Regions from separate parts of the Exiguobacterium sp. SL-10 genome, predicted to be linked through region 4. Evidence: riboswitches for the same ligand, from Rfam matches in the RefSeq annotation. Region 4 holds a riboswitch; each other region holds the start of a gene.
The links. Region 4 has a riboswitch for S-adenosylmethionine ahead of EVJ33_RS05245 (MetQ/NlpA family ABC transporter substrate-binding protein). Riboswitches for the same ligand answer to the same signal wherever they lie in the genome.
Positions count from the first base shown of each region.

Region 1: linked by a shared signal. The riboswitch ahead of EVJ33_RS04275 (Na+/H+ antiporter NhaC family protein) and the one ahead of EVJ33_RS05245 (MetQ/NlpA family ABC transporter substrate-binding protein) in region 4 are both predicted to bind S-adenosylmethionine.
Region 2: linked by a shared signal. The riboswitch ahead of EVJ33_RS13350 (methionine ABC transporter ATP-binding protein) and the one ahead of EVJ33_RS05245 (MetQ/NlpA family ABC transporter substrate-binding protein) in region 4 are both predicted to bind S-adenosylmethionine.
Region 3: linked by a shared signal. The riboswitch ahead of metK (methionine adenosyltransferase) and the one ahead of EVJ33_RS05245 (MetQ/NlpA family ABC transporter substrate-binding protein) in region 4 are both predicted to bind S-adenosylmethionine.

Region 1 is NZ_SJUP01000002.1:262,331-269,980, reverse strand. It holds gene EVJ33_RS04280 (GGDEF domain-containing protein) at 1-1,452, shown strand, start outside; SAM riboswitch class I at 1,550-1,645, shown strand; gene EVJ33_RS04275 (Na+/H+ antiporter NhaC family protein) at 1,718-3,001, shown strand; gene EVJ33_RS04270 (TVP38/TMEM64 family protein) at 3,023-3,673, opposite strand; gene trhO (oxygen-dependent tRNA uridine(34) hydroxylase TrhO) at 3,898-4,839, shown strand; gene EVJ33_RS04260 (divergent PAP2 family protein) at 4,957-5,382, shown strand; gene EVJ33_RS04255 (PucR family transcriptional regulator) at 5,484-6,707, shown strand; gene ald (alanine dehydrogenase) at 6,839-7,650, shown strand, end outside.
Region 2 is NZ_SJUP01000014.1:48,453-56,102, forward strand. It holds gene EVJ33_RS13340 (PTS sugar transporter subunit IIC) at 1-1,050, opposite strand, end outside; gene EVJ33_RS13345 (thioredoxin family protein) at 1,229-1,495, shown strand; SAM riboswitch class I at 1,949-2,054, shown strand; gene EVJ33_RS13350 (methionine ABC transporter ATP-binding protein) at 2,132-3,160, shown strand; gene EVJ33_RS13355 (methionine ABC transporter permease) at 3,150-3,812, shown strand; gene EVJ33_RS13360 (MetQ/NlpA family ABC transporter substrate-binding protein) at 3,843-4,676, shown strand; gene EVJ33_RS13365 (MDR family MFS transporter) at 4,778-5,992, shown strand; gene sufC (Fe-S cluster assembly ATPase SufC) at 6,165-6,926, shown strand; gene sufD (Fe-S cluster assembly protein SufD) at 6,939-7,650, shown strand, end outside.
Region 3 is NZ_SJUP01000009.1:41,473-49,122, reverse strand. It holds gene mnmL (tRNA modification radical SAM protein MnmL/YtqA) at 1-559, shown strand, start outside; gene mnmM (tRNA 5-(aminomethyl)-2-thiouridylate-methyltransferase MnmM) at 513-1,085, shown strand; gene EVJ33_RS10910 (alpha/beta fold hydrolase) at 1,114-1,830, opposite strand; gene EVJ33_RS10905 (GNAT family N-acetyltransferase) at 1,922-2,392, opposite strand; gene EVJ33_RS10900 (hypothetical protein) at 2,557-3,072, shown strand; gene metK (methionine adenosyltransferase) at 3,112-4,320, opposite strand; SAM riboswitch class I at 4,451-4,570, opposite strand; gene pckA (phosphoenolpyruvate carboxykinase (ATP)) at 4,886-6,457, shown strand; gene EVJ33_RS10885 (alpha/beta hydrolase family protein) at 6,486-7,247, opposite strand; gene ytkD (RNA deprotection pyrophosphohydrolase) at 7,228-7,650, opposite strand, start outside.
Region 4 is NZ_SJUP01000003.1:118,667-126,316, reverse strand. It holds gene EVJ33_RS05255 (aminotransferase class I/II-fold pyridoxal phosphate-dependent enzyme) at 1-855, shown strand, start outside; gene EVJ33_RS05250 (iron-containing alcohol dehydrogenase family protein) at 852-1,868, shown strand; SAM riboswitch class I at 1,909-2,013, shown strand; gene EVJ33_RS05245 (MetQ/NlpA family ABC transporter substrate-binding protein) at 2,087-2,908, shown strand; gene EVJ33_RS05240 (methionine ABC transporter ATP-binding protein) at 2,918-3,952, shown strand; gene EVJ33_RS05235 (methionine ABC transporter permease) at 3,924-4,586, shown strand; gene EVJ33_RS05230 (Spx/MgsR family RNA polymerase-binding regulatory protein) at 4,614-5,009, opposite strand; gene EVJ33_RS05225 (DUF302 domain-containing protein) at 5,180-5,563, shown strand; gene EVJ33_RS05220 (hypothetical protein) at 5,670-6,962, shown strand; gene EVJ33_RS05215 (hypothetical protein) at 6,974-7,650, shown strand, end outside.

The DNA of each region.
Region 1 (7,650 bases), on a different contig from region 4:
TTCGATTTCGAGACGGCCCTGTTCGTCAACCAAATCGGCCTACTCGTCTTTCAGTTCGTCAACTTGAAACCACGCGTCGCGCTTCGGCGCTTCCGCTTCACGTATCCGTGGAACGCGATCACATCGTTTTTAGAAATCGCGATCCCGGCCAGCGTGTATGTTGCACTCGGCGGTGAGACCGGTCTCGGCTTTTATTCCCAAGACTCGTTTCTCCCGCTCGCCGGTTTGATTGTTGCCATCATTTTGAATACGGTGATCCAAAAGTATCAAGTCGGTTGGTGGTTCCGGGTCGATATCCCGGTCCGCGATTTTTTGAACATCGCGTTTTATACGTATATCGTCAGTCTCATCTTCATTTTGGCGGCATCGTTCTTCCGAGAGACGAACTTGCTCGTCGTCAGCAGCATCGCCGCCGCGCTCACGTTTTTGATCAAGCGGCTCGTCATCCAAAAAGGTCGACAAGACGCTTTCAAGTCATTGATTGAGCAGTATGATGAAGCGAAAGAAGCCGTGTCGCTCTCGCAGAGCGAGGCCCAAGCCATCGAAGTGTTTCTCAGTCAATGCGAGCGACTCAATCACTATGACGAGGGGTTCGTCGAGTTTAAATTGTTCGACCGCACGCTGTACTTTGATTTGAAGACGCGTCAGCCGATTGACCGTCACCTCGTGTTTGATTTGCTCGATCACGCTTATCCGAACGAAGCCTCAGTCGAGTATGAGATGCGCTTCGAATGGGACGCACCGCTGTCGAAGGAATTTAACGACGACTATCACAGTTTCATCTCGGTCCGATCCGAGGAGATTGAAGGAATTCGCACGTGGCTCGTCATGACCGGCGAGCACGTCTACGGCTATCCTCCGATCATTCAACGCGAGATCGTCAAACTGCTCAAGTCGTTCAACCGGACGATCAGTCGTTGCCACGAACGCGACCGTCTCTACACGGAGAGCCGGACGGACAGTTTGACGCTTCTCGCCAATGCGCGGGCTTTTTATGAATACGGGATTCAACAAATCTCGGATGGGTCGATGTATCCGATTTCGGTCGCGATGCTCGACATCGACTTTTTCAAGAAAATCAACGACACGCATGGACATCAAGTCGGGGATCGTGTGCTCCAAGAGTTCGGGCGACGGATTCGCCAAGTATTGCGTACCGACGACTTTGCCGCCCGTTACGGCGGCGAGGAGTTCATCTTGCTGTTGAACCGATGCGATGTCGAACAAGCCATCGAGATCGCCGAACGGATTCGTCAACAAATCGAGAGCAAACCGTTCCATGTCGACGGGATTGACATCTCGGTAACCGCTTCGATCGGTGTTGATACGATTCTGATGTTCGGTGACAAACGCCTCGATGATACGATTCGTAACGCTGACCGGGCCCTCTACGTCGGCGGCAAATACGCCGGACGCAACCGTGTCGCCCATTACAATTTCTTGACGACTTGACGTATCCCCCACGTTCACCGCGTGGGGGTTTGCTATTGACAAGCGGATGTGAAACAGGTACGTTAGGGAACGTGTCTAATAACTAAATATCACAACTTTTTTATCAAGAGAGACTGAGGGACTGGCCCAGTGACGTCTCGGCAGCGGGTAACCTGTGCCAAATCCAGCGAGCAGTCTGCTCGAAAGATGAAAAAAGTGTTTTCTTGTAGAGGGGGCCTTTTTTCAGAAGGCTCTCTTTTTATTTTAATCAAATGAGGTGAATCGATTGGAACAACCAACAGCTAACAAATGGGCGCTCTTGCCTTTACTCGTCTTCCTCGTCTTCTTTATTGGGGCAGGCATCTACTATGACGACTTTTATAAATTTCCGGTCTTGATCGCGGCATTAATCGCGGTCATCGTCGCGGCGATGATGACGAAAGGTAGCGTCACCCAGACGGTTGAACGCGTCGCCCAAGGCGCGGGGAACCCTGGTATTTTGATCATGGTCTTCATCTTCTTGCTCGCCGGGGCGTTCTCGAACGTCGCGGAAGCAATCGGCGCAATCGATGCGACCGTCAATGCGGCACTGACGTTTTTACCGTCCTCGCTCTTACTGAGCGGTCTATTCGTCATCGCGGCTTTCATCTCGATGGCGATGGGAACATCGACGGGCACAATTGCCGCCCTCGCCCCAATCGCACTCGGTATCCATGAAGAGAGCGGCGTCAATATCGCCATCGCGGCGGCAGCCGTCGTCGGCGGTGCCATGTTCGGGGATAACTTGTCGTTCATCTCGGACACGACGATCGCCGCCGTCCGGACCCAACGCACAAATATGCGCGATAAATTTCGGACCAACTTTTGGATCGTCCTACCGGCCGCACTCATCACAATCGTGCTCTTATCCATCTTGTCGAGCGGTGAATCGACTGTCGATGCGGCCGCGTTTGAATGGTACAAGCTGATCCCCTATCTCGCCGTCATCGCTCTCGCCTTGACCGGGTTGAACGTCATCCTCGTCTTGCTCGGCGGCATCGCCTTGACCGGCATCATCGGGTTGATCGATGGGAGTTTGGCTGTCACGTCATACGTCACGGCTATGGCCGACGGAATGATGGGTATGGCCGAAATCTCAATCTTGACGCTCCTCATGGGCGGACTCGTCGGACTGATTTCGCATAACGGCGGACTCACTTATTTGCGTGACACGCTCACGTCGCGGATTCAAAAACGGGCCGGCGCCGAATGGAGCATCGCCGGGCTCGTCAGTGCGACGAACGTCGCGACGGCGAACAACACGATTTCGATTCTCGTCGCCGGACCGCTCGCGGCGAACATCGCCGACGATTATGACATCGAGCGTAAAAAGTCAGCGAGTGTACTCGACATCTTCTCGTGCGGCGTCCAAGGCCTGTTGCCTTATGGCGCGCAGCTCCTCATCGCCGCCGAACTGACGAACACGGCGTCACCGGCACTCGTCCCGTATATGTTCTATCCGTTCCTCCTCTTCATTTGTGGCGGATTGGCGATTGTCTTTAACTTCCCGCGTTTCAAAAAGCGCGCCTAACCAAAACGACCCTTTGAAGCATTAGCTTCGAAGGGTCGTTTGACGTTTTGCGTCACGTTCACGTTTCAGTTGTTCGTTTCGTTTTTTGAAGGCGCGCCGCTTGAGCAGTTCTTCGAGACCACGGCTGATCGCCCAAAGGACGAACAGCAACAGTCCAAGTATCGATAAGCGGAGCGGACTTTGAATAAACTCCTCCCACTGGTCGCCAATGACGGAGAAAATCAAGACGACAAGCAATTTTCCAAACCCGGCCGCCATGATAAACGTCCGGAGCGGCATTTGAATGAGGGCGAGTAAGTACGTGATCAAGCTGACGGGGATGAACGGGAGTGAATATAAAAAGCCAAGCGAGATCGGACTCATATGATTGATTCGTTCAAGCCAGTATACTCCTTGTTTGTGCCTCTCGAGCCACCGCGTCATCGGTTTTCGGAATACGTAGCGCACGGCCGCGAAGACAAGAATGGTCCCAAGTAAACTGCCGACCCAAGACAATAACGTCCCGAGCAAGAACCCGTACGTGGCTGCATTCGCTGAAATGATGAGCACGAGCGGAAGAAATGGGAAGATCGCTTCAAGGAACGGTGCTCCGAGTCCTGCCCAGGGGCCTCCCGGAAGTTCTTGAAGCCATTCAATCAATTGGATAATCCATTGTTGGAGTGATGTGAGCATATCAGTTTCCACCTTCGACTTTCATTAATACCTTTTTACCCGATTTCGCTCAGGAAGACGCATCCCCCTGCACGCCTTCAAAAAAAATAAAAAGTATTTGCGAAATTCCGCTGTGATATCTATCATATAATATGGACTTGTGGTTGCAGGCAAGTCCGTTTGTCGAACGACACAACCCAACGTTCGTTTTCCTGCAAAAAACTGAACACAGGGGAGTAACACAAATGGAAACAAAACCAATGCGGGTCTTGCTGTACTATAAGTACGTCAATATCGAAGACCCAGAAACGCTCACACAAGAGCATCTGAAGTATTGCAAGGACCTTGGAATCAAAGGACGCATCTTGATTTCTTCCGAAGGAATCAACGGCACGTGCTCTGGGACTTGGGAACAGACCGAGCAGTACATGAACGACTTGAAAGCGAACCCGTACTTCAGCGACATCGAGTTCAAAATCGATGAAGTCGAAGAACATGCGTTCTCGAAAATTTTTGTCCGTCATAAAAAAGAACTTGTGACGTGGCGCTTTGATGGGGAATTCGACGTGCCTAAACAGCACGGTGCGTACCTCGAACCGGCAGAATGGAAAGAGATGATGAATCGCGACGATGTCGTCATCCTCGATGTTCGTAACAACTACGAGTACGATCTTGGTCACTTTAAAAATGCGATCAAAATCGATGTAGAGGCTTCTCGTTACATGCCAGATTGGCTCGAAGAGAACAAGGACCTCTACGAAGGGAAAACGTTACTCACGTACTGTACCGGAGGCGTCCGTTGCGAGAAATTTACCGCATATATGCGTGACCAAGGTCACGACAACATTTTCCACCTTAAAGGCGGCGTCGCCATGTACGGCAAAGACGACGCTACGAAAGGCGAAGACTGGGAAGGCGAGCTTTACGTCTTTGACGAGCGCATCAACGTCCCCGTCAACACGGTCAACCCGTCGATTGTCTCTGAGTGCATGCACTGCGGGACGAAGACGGTCCGTTACGTTAATTGTGCCAACCCGGTGTGTAATGCTCAACATTTCTGCTGTGAAGCGTGTGAACCGAAGCAAATGCGTTCATGCTCGAAAGAGTGCCAGGAGCATCCACGTAACCGCTATATCATCGAGAATATCGCGGACAAACTTCAGGAGACTGAAGGCGTCGTCGGGTAACAAAAATCGACCGAAAAGCACTTCGAGCCTATGCTCGGGGTGCTTTTTTTGACAAAAACTTTACGTCTAGTGCCTGACAGAATCGGGTATAGTGTAGATACCATTGTCAGACAGGAAGTGAATCGATTGCTCTTTAACGAACCTTTACTCGCCGCCTTGCTCGCGTGGTTCATCGCCCAAGCGGCCAAGCTCGTAACCGAACTCATTAAAACACGAGATTTTGAACTCGAAATCATGTTTGCCTCAGGTGGGATGCCAAGCTCCCACTCCTCGACCGTCGTCGCATTGACGACCGTCATCGGGCGCATCGAAGGACTCGACTCCAGTATGTTCGCCCTCGCCTTGATTTTCGCGACGATCGTCATGTACGACGCGACAGGCGTCCGGCAAGCGGTCGGATTCCAGGCTCGTTTATTGAACGACTATTTCAAAGGCATCAAACATGAGACGCCGATCTTAAATGAGTTGGTCGGTCACACCCCGTTCCAAGTCATTGTCGGTGCCTTGCTCGGTCTCGTCATCGGATTGTTTTTCCCGATTTAATATGAATTGTGGAGGCATGTCGCCCCTTCTTCTCCAAACGCCTCATCTTTTTGTGAACTTTCACAACAGAGACGGTATAGTGAGAGAGAGGAGGAATCGACATGCCTTTTTTGCAGAAATCTTACGAATCGCTCGATACGCTCGCCGAAGCCATCGGACAGGCGATTCGGGCTCCGATCACGATTGAAAATCGCCACCACCAGTTGCTCGCCTATAGCACCCATCCCGACTCGACCGACCCGGCACGAATCGCGACGATTATCGGTCGCCGCGTCCCGGAAGCCGTCATCGAGGATTTATGGGAAAGTGGAATCCTGCAAGAAGTGATCGATTGCGACGAACCGGTCGTCATCCCGGCCCGGATGGCCGTCGGTCTCGGGGAGCGTGCCGCTGTCGTCATCAAGCAACAGGACGATGTGCTCGGTTATATTTGGAGTCTCGCCCGAACGACCCCGTTTTCTGACCAAGAGCTCACCGTGTTGAAAGAAGGGGCAAGTATCGCTAAAAAGCTGCTGATGACCATCGCCATGCATGAACGACGCATCGATGCCGAGCTCGAGCGTTTCTTTTTAGAAGTGTTGGCCACCCCTAACTTGTCGTCCGCTCATCGCGAGCGCTTAGATGAACTCGCCCCAATTGCCGTCGCCAGCCGACTCACAATCATCGAGTGCAGTCAACCGATCACCCCACAGCTGGCGGAACGATTGTTTTACGTCCTCGCGACCCAACAAGCGATTGAGGTCGTGTTACATGCAATCGATGGTCAACAGTTACTCGTCTGGCATTATATGAAATCGGAGTTGGCCGAGGAAGAGACGGCCCTCTTGCAATGGGCCGACCGCTTCGAGACCCAGCTGCGAGATAAATTTAACGAGGTGGAGCCGCGTCTTGGTGTCAGCCGGCGTTTCTTTGAGAGCGACATGTTGTATGCCGCGATGGAAGAGGCACGACGGGTCACATCACTTCGCCGGAAGTTTCCGTATGAACTTGCCACGACGCACACGTTCGAACAGATTGGCATCTATCAACTCGTCCCAGATCTCGCTCGCCGCATCGGGCTGCGACTCGAGACGCATCCGACCATCGAACGTTTGCAAACATATGATGTCGCCCATCATACCGAGCTCGTCACGACGCTCGAATGGTATTTCTATTTTGATGGGAACGTCAAACGTGTCGCATCTCATCTTCATATCCACCCGAACACCGTGCTCTATCGGATTCGACGCATCGAGGAGCTGACGAATATTACGCAAGTCTCCCTTCCCGAACGAGCCGCCGTCTACCTCGCCATCAAGGCTGGCCAATACCGACAAGACGATTAACGTCCACTTTGTGTTTTTTCACAAAGTGGACGTTGTCATTTTTAGAATCCATGCTAAAGACAGCGTTTTCGGATGGGTCTATACTAGAAGTGTGAACAAATTGTGTCAGTAGAGAGAAAGGGGAGCTATACATGAAAATCGGGGTATTGAAAGAGATTAAAAATAACGAGAACCGCGTCGCTTTGACGCCGATGGGTGCATCCATGTTAACAGAACTTGGACATGAGGTACTCGTCGAGACCGAAGCCGGAGTCGGGAGCGGTTTCACGAACATGGAATATATCGATGCCGGGGCGACGATTGTCGATACAGCCGCGGATGTTTGGGGAAACGTCGAATTGGCGTTGAAAGTAAAAGAACCGCAACCATCTGAATACCGTCATTTCCGTCCGGACTTGACGCTCTTCACGTACTTGCACTTGGCGGCCGAACCAGAACTTACGAAAGCACTCGTCGATTCAGGGATGACGGCGATTGCTTACGAGACGGTCGAAGTCGATCGGACGTTACCGCTCCTCACACCGATGAGCGAAGTCGCAGGACGGATGGCCGCCCAAATCGGAGCACAAATCCTTGAAAAGCCACACGGCGGAAAAGGGATTCTGTTGTCTGGCCTGCCTGGTGTACCTCGCGCGAACGTCACCGTTATCGGGGGCGGTGTCGTCGGAATGAACGCAGCTCGCATCGCCATCGGTCTCGGTGCCAACGTCACGATCATGGACATCAGCCCGGCCCGCTTGCGCCAAATCGATGACCAGTTTGGCAATACGATCAACACGCTCATCTCGAACAGCTACAACATCGCCAAACAAGTAGCCGAGAGTGACCTCGTCATCGGGGCCGTCCTCATCCCGGGCGCGAAAGCACCGAAGCTTGTCACAAAAGAAATGGTCCAACAGATGTCACCGGGATCGGTCATCGTCGATGTCGCCATCGACCAAGG
Region 2 (7,650 bases), on a different contig from region 4:
TTCAAAATCGAGGCGGTAATGTTCCGGTTGAACGAGTGACGTCCGGTTGAACAGGCGGTAGAAGACAATCCCGAGTGTCACCGGGATGAGCCCGAACAGGACGATGACGAGCATGACGTTCCAAAGCGCGAAACCGCCGGGCATGAGGTGCAAGGCGTTGATCGGTCCGATGAGACCAGACACACCGAAACCGGCACTGATTGGTGTACCTTCAATTCGAAGGATGCCTGCGAGCGCTCCGAGGATGGCCGCATTGGCGAGCACGGGCAACATCATGATCGGACGACGGACGAAGTTCGCCATTTGAATCTTCGGCGAGCCGAGGAAGTGGGCGATGGATGTTCCCGTCGCGTTCATCTGCCAGCCGGCGATGGCGAGACCGAAGCCCGCTGCGACAACGCCGAGGTTGGCCGCCCCGGCGGCGACACCAGACAGGCTGATGGCCGTGGCGATGCCGACCGTCGAGATTGGCGAGACGATGATGAGCGAGAACGCCATCGCGATCAACATGCCCATCACGATCGGCTGCAGTTCCGTCATCGTCATGATGATCGTCCCGACGTACATCGTGATTTGTGAGATGTAAGTGAGCAGGAACGCCCCGATCCCTCCGGCGACGACGATGACCGTCATCGGCAAGACGAGTACCGTGTACGTCTTCAAACGTGGCGACAGCTGCATGACAAGGAACGTCGCGAGAGCGGCCGTCACGCCGGCCGTGATGACGTCACCGATCCCGGCCATGAGGAATGCGCCTTCCTCGATGCGAATGGCGCCACTGCCGACCTGGGTGGCGATGCCGATCGTCCCGGCCTCGAGTGCCGAGCGTCCGAACTGCATGGCGACGGCGACACCGATGATGACTGGTAAGAGGCGCATCGCAATCGTCGTCGCGTCCAAGATGAACTGCAAGGACGGAACATACGGCAAGATGGCTTTCGTTAATTCACCGAGCAAAGCGCTCGGGATAAGGGCGATGAGAATGGCTAGACTGAGGCCGTTCAATACGTTCATCAAAAACTGTTTTCCGGTAAGCTTCTCTTCCGTCATTGGGGATTCACCTGTCCTTTTCTACTGGTATGCTGTTATGTACAAAAGCAATAAAGTTAATGACCATACTATGCTTCTTTCTGGCGAGCGTCAACAAGAAATGTTGAAATGTTCAGAATTTTCCATTTGAGCACAACTTTTGAACAGAGCGGTCCGCATTCATATACTAAAAGAAGAGGTGAGAACAATGATGACAGACGGATTCTTATATATATACGCTCCGATGTGCGGTACATGCGCCGTGGCGGAGCGAATGCTCTCGGTCGTCGAGGCGGTCGACCCAGAAATCCGGATTGAAAAGCGTGACGCCAACTTTATCCCGAACGAGCTTGAGGCGTATCAGGTCATGAGCGTCCCGGCGCTATTAAAGCTGGAGAATGGCCAGGTTCGGGATCGGTTGTATGCGTTTCAAAACGTTCAGCACGTCCTATCTTTCGTTAAATGAGATAGGATGATGAGAATAATCTGAAAATTTTAAATAATCAGTTGACACAGAAAGTTCACGAATGATATATTCATTACAACATCTTACTTGAACACAACATAGGACGAGATTTTCCCGTCAGCAAGACGTTTTCGAACAACCGCTGCATGAGCTTACGCGATTTCAGGTGGACCGTCCCTTCGATTGTCCCCCAAAAAAATCAAGCGTCGAGGCACCGGTCGCGTAATTGCATGGTCCGTTCGAAGACCGAGTGATGATTGGGTAAAATCCCCCATATAAGGATGAATGCTCTGATCGGGCAAAAGAGGTTCATCTATGGGTTGTCCTTCCCGTGTCTCAAGGTGCTACGTTCTGTGTCATCCTCGGATGGCACCTTTTTTTATTTTTTTGCATAAAATAGTTTGACATGAAAATAATATGTCGCTATGATAAGGCTAATCAAATACGCAACCACTCTTATCAAGAGAGGCTGAGGGACTGGCCCTATGACGCCCAGCAACCGCGGAGCAATCCGAAATGGTGCTAATTCCAGCAAGGTGTAAACCTTGGAAGATGAGAGCAATCGTTGTCCGTACGATAAAGTACGCACGTTTGCTCAAACGTGCGTACTTTTTTTGTTGTCAGGAGGGAAATGGATTGATTCAACTACGCAATGTGGCCAAATGGTTCGATACGAAAAACGGTCGGGTCCAGGCGGTCGATGATGTGTCGCTTACGATTGAAAGCGGCGAAATTTTTGGAATAATCGGATATTCGGGAGCGGGAAAGTCGACGCTTATCCGGTTGCTCAACCGACTCGAGGCACCGTCAAGCGGTGAAATCGTGGTCGCCGGCAGCGAGCTGACGAAGCTCACGCCGAAGGAACTACGCGGGGTACGTAAAAACGTCTCGATGGTGTTCCAACACTTCAACTTATTATGGTCGCGCACGGTCGCTGAGAACATCAGCTTCCCGCTCGAGCTCATCGGGGTACCGGCGAGCGAGCGCAAACGCCGCGTCCAAGAACTCGTCGAACTCGTCGGCCTCGCCGGACGAGAAGACAGCTATCCGTCACAACTATCGGGTGGCCAAAAGCAGCGAGTCGGGATCGCCCGCGCGCTCGCTACGAATCCAGAAGTGCTCCTCTGCGATGAAGCGACGAGCGCCCTCGACCCGAAGACGACCGATTCGATTCTCGAACTGCTCGTCAGTATCAATAAGAAGCTCGGTTTGACAATCGTCCTCATCACCCATGAGATGCATGTCATTCAAAAGATTTGTCACCGTGTCGCCGTCATGGAGGCCGGGAAGGTCGTCGAGACCGGACAAGTCGCCGACGTGTTCCAACATCCGGAGCAGCCGATCACAAAAGAGTTCGTCAAACAAATTGGTGCGGTCGAGGACATGTCGCTCACGTTCGAGCATTTGAAAGCCCGTTATCCGAGCGGTCAAATCGTCAAGCTTAAATTCTTGAACGAGACGGCCGAACAACCGATTTTGTCGGAAGTGTTGAAGCAGCATGATATCGGCTTCAACATCATCGGCGGGAACGTGACGCAGTCACAAGTCGGTGCCCTCGGGACATTATTCATCCAATTGATCGGAGAGCCGGCTGAAGTCGAGCGGGCCATCGCCTCAATCCGGTCACAGGCAGTGGAAGTGGAGGTAGAAAGCGATGTTTCCTAATGTAGATTGGCAAGTTATGTTGGAACAGACGTGGGAGACGCTCTATATGACGCTCGTCGCCGGAGCCGCGACATTCGTCATCGGTCTTGCCCTCGGGATGCTCCTATATGTCACGAACGAGCCACTCATGATGAAAAACCGGCCGATTTACACAATCATCAGCGCAATCGTCAACGTGTTCCGGTCAATCCCGTTCATCATTTTGATTATCTTGCTCATCCCGTTCACGTTACTCGTCGTTGGGACGATGCTCGGCTCGACGGCAGCACTGCCGGCACTGATCATCGGTGCGGCTCCGTTCTATGCGCGGATGGTCGAGCTCGCGCTTCGCGAAGTCGACCGCGGCGTCATCGAGGCGGCCGAATCGATGGGTGCGACGAAATGGCAGATTGTCTATAAAGTATTGTTCCCTGAAGCGTTGCCGGCCATCGTGTCAGGCATCACGGTCACGATCGTCGCGATCGTCGGTTACACGGCGATGGCAGGGGTCGTCGGGGGCGGGGGACTTGGTAACTTGGCGTTCCTCGAAGGATTCCAGCGTTCACAAAGCGACGTCACGTTCGTCGCGACCGTCTTAATCTTGGTCATCGTCTTCGTCATCCAGTTCATCGGCGATCGACTCGTATCCGTAATTGACAAGCGTTCCGCTTGATCGAAATAGAAAATTTGGAGGGGTTTTATAATGAAATCATGGAAAACAGTACTCGGATTGACAGCAGCTTCAGCACTCACGATTCTCGCGGCTTGCGGCGGTGGGGATTCAGAATCAGGTTCAGGCGATGACAAGACGCTCGTCGTCGGCGCGTCGAACGTCCCGCACGCTGAGATTTTAGAACACATTCAAGACGAATATGAAGAGAAGGGCTATACGCTCGAAATTAAGAAGTTCCAAGACTACGTTCTCCCGAACAAGACGCTCGCGGACGGGGAGCTCGACGCGAACTACTTCCAACACGAGCCGTACCTCGAGTCGCAAATGGCTGAAAACAAAGACTACAAATTCGCATCAGCTGGCGGTGTCCACATCGAGCCGATCGGTGTCTACTCACAAGACTACAAATCACTTGATGAGCTTCCAGAAGGTGCTGAAATCATCATGAGCTCGTCGGTCGCTGACCATGGACGGATCCTCACGATGCTCCAATCGGAAGGTTTGCTCACACTAGCGGAAGGCAAGACGACAGATGCGACGGTTGCAGATATCGTCGACAACCCGAAAAACTTGGAGTTCAAAACGGACGTCGAAGCGGCACTTCTCCCGCAAGCGTTCAACAACGGTGAAGGGGACGCGGTCCTCATCAACACGAACTACGCGATCGATGCTGGCCTCAACCCGCTCGAAGACGCCATCGCCCTCGAAGGCGAAGATTCACCTTACGTCAACTTGATCGTCACACGTGAAGGAGACGAAGAGGATGAGCGCGTCAAGGCACTTCTTGAAGTCCTCACTTCAGAAGAGACACAAGAGTGGATCTTGGAAGAGTACAAAGGTGCAGTCGTACCGGTCAAACAATAATCTCGTCAAGGCTCGGGACATCCCGGGCCTTTTTTGTTTGGAGTAGTTTTGCCTAAGTATTCGAAGTACACTATATATATGTAGAAAAAGGGGGGATCCGGATGAACATACGACACATTCATCCGCTGACGCTGGGTGTCTTGTTTGGCACATTTTTTGCCCGGCTGTCGACATTTTTTGTTATGCCATTTTTTGCGATTTATCTCGCGACGCTCGGCTTCTCGGCGAGCGTCATCGGGACGGTATTCGCCATCTCGGCGCTATCGGGGTTATTCATGAGCTTTTTCGGGGGGACGTTGTCTGACCGGTATGGGCGCAAGCAGTTGATGCTGATCGGGATCGCCTTGAATGCGGTCACGTTCACTGGCTTCGCACTTGTGACGGACTTGTTTTGGTTTTACATATTCTCGGTGCTCATGGGTGTGTCACGGTCGTTCCTCGAACCGGCGTCCCGTGCGCTCATCAGCGATACGACACAGCCGGACCAACGCGTCATCGTTTATAACGTCCGCTACTTTTTAATCAATATCGCGGCGGCGATCGGGCCGTTGCTCGCGGTCGTGTTGTCGCTCACCGGAGCGAAGAGCGCCTTCTTCGTCGTGACGGGCGTCTATGTCCTATACGGACTCGTCATCTCGACATTGTTCCGCAAGTATCCGTTCGAGGAAGGGGACGGCGTCAAAGTCCGGCCGCGCTTGACGGAGACGTTCCGTGTGTTACAACAAGATAAGACGTTCCGCTCCGTCATCATCGGCATGATCTTTGCCATCATCGGCTATAGTCAGTTCAATGCGACGTTGCCGCAGTTCATCGCGTTTCATGACGGCTTCAGTGACGGCTCACGCTTGTTCGCCTACCTGTTGACGGTCAATGCGATCACCGTGCTCGTCGTCCAATATCCGATCATGCGCTTCGGGATTCGCGTGTCACCGATCAAGTCGCTCTTTTTCGGCGTCGGGACGTTGTCGACCGGCCTTCTGCTCATCGGTTTTGCGACCGAGACGTGGGTGTTGTTCGTCGCGATGGTCATCTTTACAATCGGGGAGGTGCTCATGTTCACGATGACGGACGTGTTGACGGACGAATTGGCACCGGCTCACCTGCGCGGGACGTATTTCGGGGCGATGGGGTTGACGGCGCTCGGTCAGACGATCGGTCCTGTCATCGGCGGCGTGTTGCTCGATGGATTCGACAACGCAGCGCTACCGGTTTTTGGAAGCTTGGCCGTATTGACGGCATGCGGGGCCTTCTTCTTCGCCGACGCCTTGAAAGAAAGGAAAGCAAGTTTGGCCTTAACCGAGGAAAAAGTTGGATAAAGTCTTGATTTCCCGATATTCTCATTCTCAACATTTAAGTTTTATTGAGAATGAATAATAAGGTGAGTCGCTTGAAATAAAAAATTGCCTAGATTAAGATTAGAATATATCTAATCTACGCCAAAAATGGCGAGAAAACGGAAGGGGTATCCGAATGTCTAACGTACCACACATGAAAATTGATGACCTCCGCGTCTCAATCGAAGGAAAAGAGATCGTCAAAGGTCTTAATCTTGAAATCAAAGGTGGCGAAATTCACGCCATCATGGGTCCTAACGGGACGGGTAAATCTACACTCGCATCGGCACTTATGGGACATCCATTGTATGAAGTAACAGGCGGAAGCGTCGATTTGAACGGCGAAGACGTACTCGAGATGGAAGTCGACGAGCGCGCGCAAGCCGGAATGTTCCTCGCGATGCAGTATCCTGCTGAAATTAGTGGTGTCACGAATGCCGATTTCTTGCGTTCAGCGATCAACTCGCGCCGTGAAGAAGGCCAAGAAATCTCGCTCATGAAGTTCATCCGTGAACTCGATGCGAAGATGGACGTCCTTGAAATTCCTTCAGCCATGGCACACCGCTATTTGAACGAAGGCTTCTCAGGCGGAGAGAAAAAACGTAACGAAATTCTTCAAATGATGATGATTAAACCGAACATCGCCATCCTCGATGAAATCGACTCAGGTCTTGACATCGATGCACTTAAAGTCGTCGCCAAAGGCGTCAACGAAATGCGCAACGAAGAGTTCGGCTGCTTGATCATCACGCACTATCAACGTCTCCTCAACTATATCGAGCCAGACTTTGTTCACATCATGATGGACGGAAAAATCGTCATGTCAGGTGGCAAAGAGCTTGCACAACGACTCGAAGCAGAAGGTTACGACTGGGTGAAGCAAGATCTTGGAATGACAGTAGACACAGAAGCGTAAGGAGGCTGTACGATGACCGTACAATTTGAATTGGATGCACAAGCAGTAGCGGCACGTGCAGAGGCGCTCGGTGGACCGGCATTTATGGTCAACCGTCGCAAAGAAGCAGCAGAACTTGCGCCGACTCTCGCCTTGCCAAAAGTTGAAAAGATCAAGATTGATAAATGGGACTTCGTCTCTGGAGACGTCGAGCTCACGAAGCACGACGGCTTGACGCCTGAAATCGAAGCACTTCTTGGAGACCACCGTACAAACGTGCTCGTTGAACGCAACGGTCATGTCGTCTACAACGAACTTGCGACGCCAGAAGGTGTTCTCTTCATGGGCATCAACGAAGCGATGGAACAACATCCGGACCTCGTCGAGAAGTATTTCATGACGGAAGGTGTCCGCGTGGACGAAGAACGTTTGTCTGCGTTGAACGCTGCCCTCATGAACGGCGGCGCGTTCTTATACGTACCGAAGAACGTCCAGTTGAAAGACCCGCTCCAAGCCATCTTCACGATGGAACAAGCGAACGGCGCGCTCTATCACCACACGATCATCGTCGCAGACGAAGGCAGTGAAGTGACGTACGTCGAGAGCTTCCTCTCGAACACGAACGAACCGCACACGGTCAACGCCGTGACAGAAGTGTTCGCAGCCGCGAACGCGAAAGTCGTCTTCGGTGGCGTCGACCAGCTCGCTGAGTCGGCCCTCTCATTCATGAACCGCCGTGGTGTCG
Region 3 (7,650 bases), on a different contig from region 4:
GAATGAGCGGACGTCACTCACGGTCGAACTCGGCCTACAGACGATTCACGACACGACGGCGAAAAAGATCAACCGGGGCCATGATTATCAAACGTTTCTCGACGGTCTGGCTAAGCTCCGCCGGCGCAATATCCGCGTCGTCGTCCATATCATCAACGGTCTCCCCGGCGAGACGACGGATATGATGCTCGACACGGCGCGAGAAGTTGCTAAAATGAATATACAAGGAATCAAGATCCATCTGCTCCACGTCTTGAAACAGACACCGCTCGCCCGACAGTATGAAAAAGGATTGCTCGAACTTATGGACGAGACGACTTACGTCTCGCTCGTCTGCGACCAGTTGGAGTTGTTACCACCTGAGATCGTCATCCATCGATTGACCGGTGACGGGCCACCGGATCTGTTGATCGGTCCGACGTGGAGCCGGCACAAGATGGCCGTCTTGAACGCCATCGATGCCGAACTGGTGCGTCGTGATTCCTTCCAAGGAAAAAAGAAGGATGAGAGCCATGGGATTAATGAGAGTGTTACCGTTCGCGAAGTACTTACTCCGTGAACACATCACGCCTGGTGCCGTCGCCATCGATATGACGGCCGGCAACGGGCACGATACATTATTTTTAGCCGAGCTCGTCGAGGCGACGGGACATGTCTATGCGTTCGACGTCCAAGCCGCGGCGGTCGAAGCGTCACGCACTCGCATCGAGGGAGCCGGACTCGCCGATCGTGTCACCGTGATACACGACAGCCATGACACGGTCCGAGCGGTCGTCGGGAACGAGACACGCCCCATCACCGCAGCCGTGTTCAACCTCGGCTATTTGCCAGGGAGTGACAAGTCGGTCACGACGACGGGCAATACGACCATTGACGCCCTCGAGCAACTGCTCGACGTGATGGCCGTCGGCGGCGTCATCGTCGTCGTCATCTATCACGGTCATGAGAGCGGTAAGGTCGAGCGCGACGAAGTGCTCGCATATGTCGAGTCACTTGATCAAAAACACGCCGGTGTCCTCCGCTACGGCTTTATCAACCAAATCAATCATCCCCCGTTCATCGTGGCGATTGAAAAACGCACATGAAAAAGGCGACTCGCTCGAGTCGCCTTTTTCATTCTCGGATCAATTCATAAAACGTGATAAGCGTCTCCGCGAACTTCGTGTTCAATCGTTCATAGCCGAAATGTGGGAATCCTTCGAGTCGGCGGATGTACACTTGATCGCCCCCGATTTTCCGGCAAACGTTGAGCGTCAGCTTCACATCGGCGAAGCGGTCGTCCGGTGCATAGAAGCAAGCGAGTGGAAGGCGCGGCAAATGTTTCTTCTCTTCTTGATGCTCGACGATTTCCTCCTCGATTTCGCGGTACTGGCCATACGTGATTTCACCGAAGCGAGATGATTCTTCCCCGGCACCCATGAACGTCATCATGCCGAGCGGTAAGTCCGGACGGAAACGGTCGACTGCACTCGCGACGACTTGTTTCAAGCCACCGATTTGGCGGGATGGATGCCAATCGAACAAAGGCGAGATGTACGTCAAACTGCCGAGTGGCACATCGTATTCCTGGAGCAAACGGTTCGTCAACAGCGCTCCGAGACTGAAAGCGATGATGTGAATCGGAAGCTTGTACTGGCTCGCCTCGCGCAACGTACTCTTGATTAACAGTTTATGGTCTTCCGCGGTCAAGCCGACCGCCTGTCCCGTCACGACGAGAACTTCATATTCATCGCGTAACCGCCCTAGAAACGCCTCACTCAAGCGTGACGTAAACTGGAGCGGGTAGACGATCACGATGACCCCTTTTCGTGATTCTTCTTCATATGTCATACTGTCACCTCATTGTATTATGTCCATATATCCATACTAACAAAAAACATCAGCCGAGACTGATGTTTGTCCGAAAAATCCGTCTAGGGTCTTAGCTCGGGTCATAGCGTAAGTGAATCAGTTCCATTGGTTGGTCATACACTTCTTCTTGAATCCGATTTAACTCGATGAACGCCTCATGATTTAAAAAAGCGATTGCCTGCTCGTTCGAGCTTTCGACGTACAGTTCGATCGGTTGAACTTTGCGCTCGCGCAAATGAGTCAACAGGACCGTTCCGAGACCTTGTCGGTGATGGGCCGGATGAAGATAGAGTCGCAGTACTTCCCACGTGTCCCCGCGGTCGATCGCATGATAAAACCCGATGACGTCGCCTTCGGCTTCACCGACAATGAACAACTGCTCTTTCGCTTCTTCGCTTGAACTGATGGCGCGGACGATCTCCTCCTGCTGATAAGCCCGTTCCATCACTTTTGACCGAACCTCGTCTTGTTCACTGACCGTCGCGAGCGCAATGTCGCGGATGGTGGCGGCATCTTCTGGAACGGCTTCTCGAATCTTCATAACGGCATCCCCCTTTTGGCCAATCTAGTAGTATCATTCCCCATCAGCAAAAAAATATCCTGCCCGCTTATTACTTTTTGATGTCGAAATGAAGGAAGACGTTATTTTCCATTTTGACTCGGGTATAAGAGTATCAATGCCAACTTACAAAAAGGAGTGTTACTATGGAACCGAAACTACAACACGATCCACAAGTAGAACAAGCCAACAATCCAAATCGTCAGTTTGACCAATCAAATACAGGTGGTCCTAAAATCACCGTCGTGACCGGGATGCTCCTCGGCGCCCTCGTCGGTGGATTGCTCGCCCTACTTAGTACGTCGAACCGCGAGAACACGAAACAATCGTTCTCGAGCGCGAAATCGTCGGTCGGCGGTCTCGTCGATACGGTCAAACAAGACCCGGCCGGAAAAGCCTCACAAGTCATCGACCAAGTGAAATCGGCTTCTGGAATCATCCAAGAAGTTGCCACTGACGTCCAAAACGTCTATGAAAAAGTCGCTGGTGAAGTTGATACCGTCAAAGAAGACGTGAACAAAGTCGTCGGAACGGCGCAAGAAGCGAAGGCCGATTTACAAGACATCGGTGAGAAAGTCGTCGAAGCGAAAGATACGGCGCTCGGTCAAGAAACCTCGTCAAATAATAGCGAATCATCAAATGACAATAAACCACGAGCATAAAAAAACGACCTTTCGCTGAGAAAGGTCGTTTCTACTGTCTTATGCGAAGCGTTTCGCGCCTTCTTCAAGCACTGCCGCTTTGTCCGTTTGCTCCCATGGGAGTTCAACGTCCGTACGACCGAAGTGGCCGTAAGCTGCTGTTTGCTTGTAGATTGGGCGACGAAGGTCGAGCATCTTGATGATGCCGGCCGGACGAAGGTCGAAGTTCTCGCGAACGAGTTCGACGAGCTCAGTCTCGCTCAATTTACCTGTGCCGAACGTGTCGACCGCAATCGATACCGGGTGGGCAACGCCGATCGCGTAAGCGAGTTGTACTTCTGCTTTATCAGCAAGTCCCGCTGCAACGAGGTTTTTGGCTACGTAACGAGCTGCATATGCCGCTGAACGGTCAACTTTGGTTGGATCTTTACCAGAGAACGCACCGCCGCCATGGCGAGCGTAACCACCGTACGTATCGACGATGATTTTACGTCCTGTAAGGCCTGCATCCCCTTGTGGTCCACCGATAACGAAGCGGCCAGTCGGGTTGATGAAGTATTTCGTGTCTGCGTCGATGAGTTCAGCCGGGATGACCGCATCGATGACGTGCTCTTTCAAATCAGCTTGGATTTGCTCGAGCGTGATGTCTTCGGCGTGTTGTGTCGAGATGACGATCGTGTCGATGCGAACCGGGTTGTTCGCTTCGTCGTATTCGACTGTTACTTGTGTCTTCCCATCAGGGCGAAGGTAAGCGAGCGTTCCGTTTTTACGAACTTCTGCCAAACGGCGCGACAATTTGTGAGCGAGTGAAATCGGGAGCGGCATGAGTTCAGGTGTCTCTTTTGTTGCGTAACCGAACATGAGACCTTGGTCACCAGCACCGATCGCATCGATTTCTTCTTCAGTCATGTGTCCTTCACGAGCTTCGAGCGCTTGGTCGACACCTTGGGCGATGTCTACTGATTGCTCGTCAATCGATGTGAGGACCGCACAAGTCTCTGCATCGAAACCATATTTCGCACGTGTGTAGCCGATCTCACGAACTGTTTCACGAACAACTTTCGGGATATCCACGTAAGTTGATGTTGTGATCTCACCCGCTACGAGCACGAGACCTGTTGTGACAGATGTCTCAGCCGCAACGCGGGCGTTTGGATCTTCAGCTAAAATTGCATCCAAAATCGCATCTGAGATTTGGTCACAAATTTTATCCGGATGTCCTTCCGTGACGGACTCCGAAGTGAAAAGTCGACGGTTCAAGTTTGCCATTTCGAAAAACCTCCTATAATAAGGGTGATGTGTGGACGGTACTCGTTCCCCTTACGCGTTGCTTTGGGACGGTAATGAAAAAAACCTTTCGCCATGTTCAATGGGAAAGGTTGAATCGTTCTTCCTTACCCTCTTATCGTTCGAAGCTTGCGCTTCGCTTCAGGATAGCACCTTTTCCGAATAACAATGACAAATCGGACGGTTGCTGGGCTTCGTAGGGCCTTGTTCCCTCCACCGCTCAGAATAAGAGTATCCGTTACGAAGACCATCATATAAATGACACCCCGTTCTGTCAAGCGTATCGACCGAATTCGTCAAACTTTTCATGTACGTCCATTAGTTATGTTTGTGAAATATCAAACATTTTTTTGACGGTTTTTGTTTTTGTACTATGACCTGGTACAGAATATGTTAGAATGACAATGTAAGAAAGCGCTTACTTTAAGGGGTAAAAAATGCTTGTTTTTGATTAGTATGTCACATATAATAAAAAACGTCATACTAATTAAACGCGGAAGTATGCGGATTTCATCCACATCTATTTAGGGGAAAGGTGGGATTCAGGATGGCGACAACGCTCCTGAAAATCGAAGAATTAATTAAAGGTGCCGACATGAAGCGGAACTTAACGGTTCCAGAACTGGTGGAAGAAGCCATTCGCAACGGGGAAGGCGTACTGACGAAAGACGGGGCTTTATCGGTCAGTACAGGTAAATTCACAGGACGGTCACCGAAAGACAAATTCGTCGTGCAAGATGAAGTCAGCAATCATTTAGTGGACTGGGGTCCGGTCAACCAACCGATCGCGGAAGAGAAGTTCACCGCACTACTCGATAAAGTGCTCACACATCTCGAGACGAAAGAAAAACTTTATTATCTCGAGGCGTCTGCCGGGGCAGACGAGCATTACACGCTTCCGGTCCGGGCCATCACGGAATACGCATGGCACAACTTGTTCGCGAAACAATTGTTCTTGCGCGAATGGCCGACACAAGGTGCCTTCGAGCCGTTCACGGTCATCTATGCACCGAGCTATAAGGCCGACCCGGTCGTCGACGGGACGAACTCAGAAACGTTCATTCTCGTCTCATTCGCCAAGCGGACCATTCTGATCGGGGGAACAGAATACGGCGGCGAAATTAAGAAGTCGATTTTCTCGGTCATGAACTTCCTGTTACCAGAGCAGCATGTCTTATCGATGCACTGCTCGGCGAACGTATCGGACGCCGGTGAGACGGCTCTCTTCTTCGGACTATCTGGTACCGGAAAGACGACGTTATCGGCCGATACAGAGCGACATTTGATCGGCGACGACGAACACGGCTGGTCTCCAGACGGCGTCTTCAATATCGAAGGCGGTTGCTACGCGAAGACAATCAACTTGTCGCGTGAGAACGAGCCACAAATCTATGATGCCATCCGATTCGGCTCGTTGATTGAGAACGTCGTTTTAGACGAGTCTCGCGCGCCGGACTACAAGAACATCTCGCTCACCGAAAACACACGGGCCGCCTATCCGATTCAATTCATCGATAATGCGATGCTTCCTTCACGGGCCGGGCATCCGAACACGATCGTCTTCTTGACGGCTGACGCATACGGGGTGTTGCCTCCAATCAGCAAATTGACGAAGGAGCAGGCGATGTATCACTTCTTATCGGGTTATACATCGAAGCTCGCCGGTACGGAGCGCGGTGTCACTGAACCACAAGCGACGTTCTCGACATGCTTCGGTTCACCGTTCTTGCCACTCGCGCCGGAACGATATGCCGATATGCTCGGTACGTTGATCGAGAAACATGACGTCGACGTCTATCTCGTCAATACGGGTTGGACTGGCGGAGCATACGGGGAAGGCTCACGGATGAAACTCGCCTATACACGGGCGATGGTGAACGCTGCCGTCAACGGAAAACTACGTGACGTCGAGACGACGCGCCACGACATCTTCAACGTCGAGATTCCACGCCACATCGACGGAGTGCCAGCGGACGTGCTTGATCCGCGTGGTACATGGAAAGACGGGGCCCGTTATGACGCCGAGGCGGCAGCGCTCGCCCGTAAGTTCCAAGACAACTTTAAGCGATTCACCAAAACGAGTGAGGCGGTCGTTGCGGCCGGTCCAATCATCGTCTAATAAAAAATGACTAGCGCCCGAGCAGGCACTAGTCATTTTTTTGTGCGATGGCTAACATCCAATCCATTGCCTCTTCGGTCGTCTTCCACTTTTCCCAAAACGGGAGTTGATGGGCGAACGGAACGACCCAAAGCTCGGCCCGCTCCCCCATTCGTTCGGCCACGGCTGTCGCATGACGAAGTCGCACTTGCTCGTCGTCTGTCCCGTGAATCAATAATGTCGGGGCCTCCCAGTCTTTGTAGAGAGGCGAACGCTCCACATAAGCCGCACGCGCCGCTTCCGGGTCCCCCCCGGTCATGCGACGGAGCATTTTCCGCATCGAGCGCTGTTCTTCATACGTCCACTCGAGATTGGTGACACCCGCCCATGATGTGACGGACGTGAGCGGCCGTTCCGCAGCGAGCGATAACGCCATCATGCCCCCGCGCGAGAAACCAAGGGCATGAATAAACGTATCCGTTCGACGGACGCGGTCATAGAGGGACAAGACGTCCTCTAAGTCCGCCCCGCCGAAGTCCTCTTTCCCGCTTCCGCCATGGTTACCCCGATAGACGGGAGCCACGACGTGGAAGCCTCTGGCCGCAAACTGCATCAACCGGGGCAAACGCACGTCCCCGATTCGTCCGGTCCCACCACGCAAATAAAACAAGACGTGCCCGTTTGGCCGTTTCGGCGTGATTGTATAGGCAACGACGTCCTCACCGTCGCGCGTCGCATACCAGCCTCGGTGAATCGGATAGCCGGCATACGGCGGCAGGACCTCGACCTTGTCAAACCAAGCGTTTTTCATGGAGCACCTTCATCGTTTCCGGGAGCACCCGGTCCTTCATCATGAAGCTGTACCGGTTGTTCCGGAGCAAATTCGTTGGCAACTCCGCCATCAAGACGGCTCCGTCGGTCTCATCGACTGCCGGATGATCGTCAAAGCGCTCAATCTCAGCAAAATAAATATTTTTAATGACCGTGTCCCCGCGTCCGAGCACGCGGTATTGTCCGAGATAATGCAGCGTCTTCACGACACCGCCCGTCTCTTCATACACTTCCCGAATCGCGGCATCGTCCTCATGCTCGCCAGGCTCAACTTTTCCGCCCGGGAACTCGAGTCCGCGTTGTTTATGCTTCGTCAGCACCCATTGATTCTCGTAGCGGGCGACGACCCAGACGTGGAGCGGCGTATCCGAAAATGGATAGTG
Region 4 (7,650 bases):
ATCACACTTCCGCAATGCGTGCTCGAGCCAGGGGACGGGATCTTGCTGCCGAACCCGGGCTATCCCGACTACATCTCCGGGGCACGACTCGCCGGTGCCGTCGTCCGTGATCTCATCTTACGCGAGGAGAACGGTTTCCTCCCCGACTATGAGACGCTCGATACGGAAGGGGCGAGACTCATGTACTTGAACTATCCGAGCAATCCGACGGGGGCCGTCGCCACACCAGCATTCTTTGACGACACCGTTCGGTTCGCCCAGGAGCGGGACTTGATGGTCGTCCACGATTTCGCATACGGCAGCATCGGATTCGATGGACATGTCCCGCCGAGCTTCCTGCAAGCAGAAGGGGCGAAAGACGTCGGCATTGAAGTGTACACGATGTCGAAGGCGTTCAACATGTCCGGTTGGCGCGTCGCCTTTGCCGTCGGGAACGCTGACATCATCGAAGCAATCAATACGTATCAGGACCACGTCCACGTCAGCGTCTTCTCAGCGATCCAAGCGGCCGCCGTCGCCGCGCTCGAGGCGCCGCGCACCATTCGCGACGATTTGGCACGACTGTACGAGGCCCGTCGTGATCGCCTCGTCGACGGATTGAATCGGGCCGGTTGGGCCGTCGAACCGCCGGAAGGCTCATTCTTCGTCTGGGCGAAAGTGCCTGAGGGCGATGCCAAATCATTCTCGCGGAAGCTGTTATATGAAGCGGGAGTCGCCGTCACGCCGGGCTATTTCTTCGGCTCGGAAGGGAACGGTTATGTCCGTTTCGGTCTCGTCTCACCAGAACCAAAGATTGACGAGGCTGTCGAACGGATTGAACGATTGTTCGCCGCTTATGAGGAGGTACGGGCATGATTCGTCAAGCAGTGCTCGAGTATGACCACTCCGATGACGCGCTCGACCGTCTCGACGACTTGATTGACGGTCGTCGGGCCCATGTCCTGCACGGTCAGAACGGATATGACGTTGTTCGGGACATCCATCCGGCGATTGCGGACTATCCAGCCACGGCGTTCCGCGGAGAGTGTACGGACGCTGAAGTCGAGCGGATCAATTCGTTTGACGCCGACGTGTTGATCGCTGTCGGAGGCGGTAAGCTCGTCGATACGGCCAAACTCGTCGCCTCTCTACGGAACGTCCCGCTCATCGTCATCCCGACGCTCGCCTCGAACTGTGCCGCTTTCACACCACTCAGCGTCGTCTATGAGGAGGATGGGAGCTACGACCGGTACGACATGTTCCGCGTCGTCATCGAGCGGGTCATCGTCGACTCGCGGGTCATGAGGCGCTCCCCCTATGAGTACTTCCGAGCCGGTGTCATCGACACGGTCGCTAAATTTTACGAGGCCCGCTATTTGAGCGGCGACAGCTCGATTGACGCCGGTGTCAACACCGGTCTCGCCTTGGCCGAGCAGTGCGGGCGTCTCGTCGAACTTGATTTGAGCGAGCACGCTTTTGAGTCGTATAACGATGCCGTCCGCTTCGCGGTCGATCACGTGATCGCCATCGGCGGCGCCGTCGGTGGCTTTGGTGACGCCGGGACACGTGTCGCCGTGGGCCATGCGGTCCATAACGCGCTCAGCCGCTTCGAATCGAGCCACTCTTTCTTGCATGGTGACAAGGTCGGGTTTGGACTGATCGTCCAAGAGCGGTTGCGTCGTTCAGCTGACGTCCCGTATTTGGAGGCTTGGTTGAAACGGTTCGGTGCCCCGACGACGCTCGCAACGCTAGGGGTTAGGACAAGTGACATCCCGATTCTCGTCGATTCCGTCATAACCGAGACGGAGTTACAACAGTTGCCGGCACCACTTGATAAAGATTATTTGAAAATAATTTTTGAAAATTTACAATTACCTATTTACAAATAAAAGAATTGAAAGTAAGATGATAACAATTAAATAGACCGATTGCTTATCAAGAGTGGTGGAGGGACTGGCCCTATGAAACCCGGCAACCAGATCATTATGATCATGGTGCTAATTCCAACAGACGAAATCGTCTGGGAGATGAGCGTGTCCGACTTCGTCTTGTCGTGCCCGCCACTCTTCATGAGTAGCGGGCTTTCATTTTGGAGGAGGAAAAACACATGAACATCAAACAGAAAACAGTACTAGCAGGAACATCACTACTCGCCGCCATCGCCCTCTCGGCGTGCGGACAATCGGACGCGAGCGAGGCGCTCAGCACGGAGTCGCTCACAATCGGCGTCACGGGCGGGCCGCACCAACAGATCGCCGAGAAAGTGAAAGAACTCGCGGCCGAAGACGGCCTCGAACTCGATATCAAAGTGTTCAACGACTATAATACGCCGAACACGGCGCTCGCCGAGGGCAGCCTCGACGTGAACAGTTATCAGACGCTCTCATTCCTTGAACTGCAAAAGTCCGACAAAGGCTATAAAATCGACGACGTGTTCAAGACTGTCGCCTTCCCGATGGGTCTCTACTCAGAGAAATTGACCGACATCGAGGACTTGAAAGAAGGCGACAAGGTCGCCGTCCCGAACGACCCGGCGAACGAACTACGCGCGCTCCGTCTCTATGAGACAGCGGGCCTCATCACGCTGAAGGAAGGCTTGACGGACAAGGCAACGAAACGTGATATCGCCGAGAACCCGCTCAACCTTGAATTCATCGAACTCGAGGCATCGCAGCTCCCGACCCAGCTCCCGGAAGTCGCCCTCGCGGCCATCAACACAAACTTCGCGATGGGTGCCGGTCTGTCGATCAACGAGGATGCCTTGTTCCACGAGGACACGGTCGACAACCCGTATCCGAACTACGTCGTCGTCCGCACCGACAATAAAGATGACGAAGTCGTCGCGACGCTCAAATCGTACTATCACTCGGATGAGGTCCGGACGTTCATCGAAGAGACGTTCAACGGCTCGATCGTCCCGGCGTTTTAAGGAGGGCCTATGATTGCACTTAACGGAATCACGAAGACGTTCACGGTGAACAAAGGGACTGTGACCGCACTGGACGACGTCACGCTCACGATTAAGAAAGGCGAGATCTTCGGCATCATCGGTCGCAGCGGGGCCGGCAAGAGTACGCTCATCCGCATGATCAATCTGCTCGAACGGCCGACGTCGGGCCATGTCGAAATTGAGGGACAGGACATCACGAAGCTCGACAAACGTGGGCTCTCAAAACTCCGTCATCGGATCGGGATGATTTTCCAACATTACAACCTGCTCAAGACGGCGACTGTCGAAGAGAACGTCGCCATCCCGCTCCGTCTCGAAGGACTTGATAAGCGCACGATCCGTGAACGAGTGGATAAGTACCTCGACATCGTCGGATTGACGGCGCATCGAAAACACTACCCGGAACAACTGTCGGGCGGACAGAAGCAACGTGTCGCCATCGCCCGGGCCCTAGCGCACGAGCCGGATATCCTCCTCAGCGACGAGGCGACGAGCGCGCTCGACCCGGAAACGACCGAGTCGATTCTTGATCTCTTGCTCGACATCAATCGTGAACTCGGATTAACAATTTTCCTGATCACCCACGAGATGGAAGTCATTGAAAGGATCTGTGACCGGGTCGCCGTCATCGAGGCAGGACGAATCATCGAGGAAGGCAACGTGCTCGACGTGTTCGCGGACCCGCAGCACGGCACGACACGGAAATTTTTGAAGACGAACCTCGACGTGCCGAAAGAAGTCGTCGAAGAATTGAGCACACATGGGACACTCGTCAACTTGTCGTTCATCGGCCATCAAAGTGAACAGGCCGTGCTCGCCCAGTTGACGAAACGGTTCGGCTTGCTCCCGAATATCATCGGGGGTGGCATTAAAAAGCTAAAAGGTGGTCTCGTCGGCAATCTGCTCGTCCACTTGGACGGCGATGAGGCTCAGACCGACCAAGCCGTCCGCTTCCTAGAAGCGAGCGGCGTGAAAGTGAAGGAGGTGACGAGCCATGGTTCAGTTTTGGGGAAATTGGGGTGACTTGATTTGGACGGGGACGATTCAGACGCTCACGATGACCGGCATCGCGCTTGTCATCTCGACGTTGATCGGCTTGCCGCTCGGGACGTTCCTCGTCTTGACGCGTCCGAACGGCCGACTCGCCAACCGTTATTTCTACGGTATTTTATCAAGCGTCATCAACGTCGTCCGCTCGATCCCGTTCATCATCCTCTTGTTCTTCATCCTGCCGTTCACCCGCTTCATCATGGGGACGACAATCGGTGTTCAAGGCGTACTGTTGCCGCTCATCGTGTTCACGGCACCGTATATCGCACGTCTCATGGAGTCAGCGCTGCTCGAGGTCGACCGTGGTGTCGTCGAGGCGTATGAGGCGATGGGCATCTCGACCCGGAAAATCATCTGGTATGTATTGATTCGGGAGGCGCGTTCTTCGATCGTGCTCGGGTTGACGATTGCGACGATCGGTTTGATTGGGGCGACTGCGATGGCCGGTCTCGTCGGAGCAGGTGGGCTCGGCGATATCGCCTATCAGTATGGCCATCTCCGCTTCGAGCCGGAGGTCATGTATGTGACGATCTTCGTCCTCATCCTACTCGTCCAATCGATTCAATCGTTCGGGAACCGTTTGGCGGCCCGGCTCAAGAAGGCATAAGAAAAGAGCTCTGCTTCGGCAGGGCTCTTACTTGTTGTCGAGCAATCGTTTCAATTCGGCGATTCGGTCATGGCGCGGGATAAACGTACGAATCTCTTTCTCGCTAAACCCGATCTGAATCCGATTGTCGTCGACGACGATCGGACTCTTCAAGATCTGGGGGTGCGACGCCACAAAGCTGTACAGCTCACGGAGCGACATCTCGTCAAGTTGGTCCGCCGCTTGTTTGTACACGCTCTTTTGGACGGACAACAGGTCGGTCGTCCCATTCTCGGTGAGGCGGAGCATGTCTTTGAACTCGGTGAACGACATCCCTTGATCGGTCAATTTCTTCTCGATGAATGGGATGTTCTGTTCGCGTAACCAATCAATCGTCTTACGGGAAGAACTGCAGCTTGTATGTGTGAATACGGTGACCGTCACGGCAACCACTTCTCCTTTGCGTAAGGTTGGACTTCTTTATTTTCTCTCATACATACGTAACGGACATCGAATATGTTTCAAATCACATATATTTTTTATCACATCGAACGATTTGTCGTCAGTCAGTTCGGGTACATGACGAAAGAGACCATAACCGAGGAGGGATTCGCATGTTTGATTACACGGTCAAGACAGACCAGACGGTCGAAGCGGTCGTCGAGAAGCTGAAAGCGACGCTCAAGGAAGAAGAGTTCGGAGTGCTCTGGGACTTTGATTTGAGTGAGACGCTCGCAGAGAAAGGCCAAGCGATCGACGGGGACTATCGCATCCTTGAAGTATGTAACCCGAAAGAAGCGAAGAAAGTCATTACGGCACATCGGGAAGGCGGCTATTTCCTGCCGTGTAAGCTCGCCGTCTTCACGAAAGATGGGTCGACCCATGTCGGTATGCCTAAGCCGACGAAACTGATTGAGCTGATTGAGGATGAGTCGCTTCAATCGATCGCCCACGACGTCGAGACGCGACTGACGCGTGCGATTGATCAAGCCGTATAATTGAATGAGCGAACCCGTCCATGAGAGTGGACGGGTTTTTTCCTGTTCCTCCTTAAAGTCATATAATGGTAAAATTGGTGCAAATAGATTGTAAGGGGCGGATGATTTGAAAAAGTTAGCCAGTGCACTCGTATTATCCATGGGCTTATTGGCCAGTTGCGGTGGGGAAAAGCCAGACGTCGTGAATTTGTCGTACGTCGACGCGCATTGGACCGTTAACAAGTATGACGAAGAGAAGCTGATTTCCCTTCATTCAGCCGACGAGACACTTCAAGCCTGTACCGGTGACTTGACGACCGAGCTAAAAGGCGACTTGACCGTATTCGATACGATTGTGGCGAACCGTTATCCGATGACGGACACGGGTGAAGAGTATGCGTTCAAGGCCGTATCGTATATGAAAGGAGATGAGAATTATGCCATTTGTCGTGATATGGCATCAAATCGATTCTCAGCGCAAGTGATCGAGTCGTTCCCTGACGATGTGGACGTGAAGACAGGTACACCGATTAATCGCTATCCCGTAGTCGGACCGGCCGACGATTCCGCCAAAACCGCCTTGCGCAATGCGGATGAATTGAATGAGTCAGGTAACCCGATTGAACCGTTCCTCGATACGCTCGTCGCCTTTTCCCCGGCTCTGTACGGTGAGATTGAATTGGAGGTCGGAGGAATGCCGAGTCCATACCCGTTGTTCTCGTTCGACCCGTCGATGGCCGGCATGACTGATATCAAATTGGCAATTGGTTATGACAAGCTCACTGAGAAACCGTATTTGCTGCTCATGTTTGCGGATCTTTATATTTCTGTGACTCCGCTCGAGTCGATGATTGACCCGACCACAGAAGGACATACATATGAGGCGTTAACCGTCGAACGTCTCCCGCTTGAGACGGAGCTCGTCCCGGACAAGACTTACCCGCTGTATGAGTTCTCCTATACCCGCGATGGAAAAGTCGTCAATGAGACGATGGGGTTCAACTACCGCACCTCGGATTTATTGTCGACAGCGGAACGAACGAAGCTCGAGACACAGCTTGAGGAAGACTACATGCCACTTGTGACCGGTCCACTCGTTTACCTTCACCAACAACCGTTCAATACAGAATCTCCGTTGTCATACCCAGCGCTCTTAAAAGCGGCCGGCAACGAGATGGACGACCTCGTCCAAGCGATCGACTCTGCTGAACCGACGAACCGCTCAGGCGATGAGGGTGACTACAGATACTTGACGATTGTCGATGGACACAAAGGTCAAGAGTTCGAGGTGACGTATAAACAGCGATCGAAGAAGCTGGATATCTACGTGACCGACCGATCAACCGAAGAGACATATAAACTGACGAGCGAAGGGGCCGAGACGTTCTTGTCCTACTTCCCCGATTTAAAGAAGAAATGAGTGGGTTGAACATGAAGAAACGAGCGTTGATGGCATTGTCACTTTTATGGTTGACGGCAGGCTGCTCGGAAGACGTGGACGTCGTCCGCTACGGCCATGTCGAGGAGCACTGGCAAGCCGAACGGGTTACGATAAACAGTCAAGAGCCGGAAGTAAATGCCGAAACAATTTTGAACCAATGTGAAGACAAAGAACGATTGGCCGAACTAGACGAAGAGACGTTCTCGGTGCTCGGGATGGCGTATGCGACCCGTGCCCCGTTCATGAATGAGGATTATGATGGATATGCCTTCGACGAAGTGACCTATGTCGAAGGGGATGCGGTCTATGCGCTTTGTCGATCAGAGCGGATGGACGGGCAGCAAGGATACCGGGCCGTCGAGCTCGAGGCACGGCCGTCTTTCTTAAAAGACGAAGTTGGCACGGAGATCTCGTTCCTTCCGACCGTTCATGTCGCGACGGAGAACGAGCGGGCCTCGCTACATAAGCCGGACGCCTTCTATGAGAATGGACAAGACATCGAACCGTATCCGGTCACGCTCATGAGGATCTCGCCCGGATTTAGCGGTACCGTCGAGATTGGGATTGGAGAAGGGGGCTACTTTAACCCGTCCTTCCATTTTTTGCCAAACCTTAGACCGTCCGATGTGTTCATCGCACTAGGGCGACATACGGAGACGAACCTGCC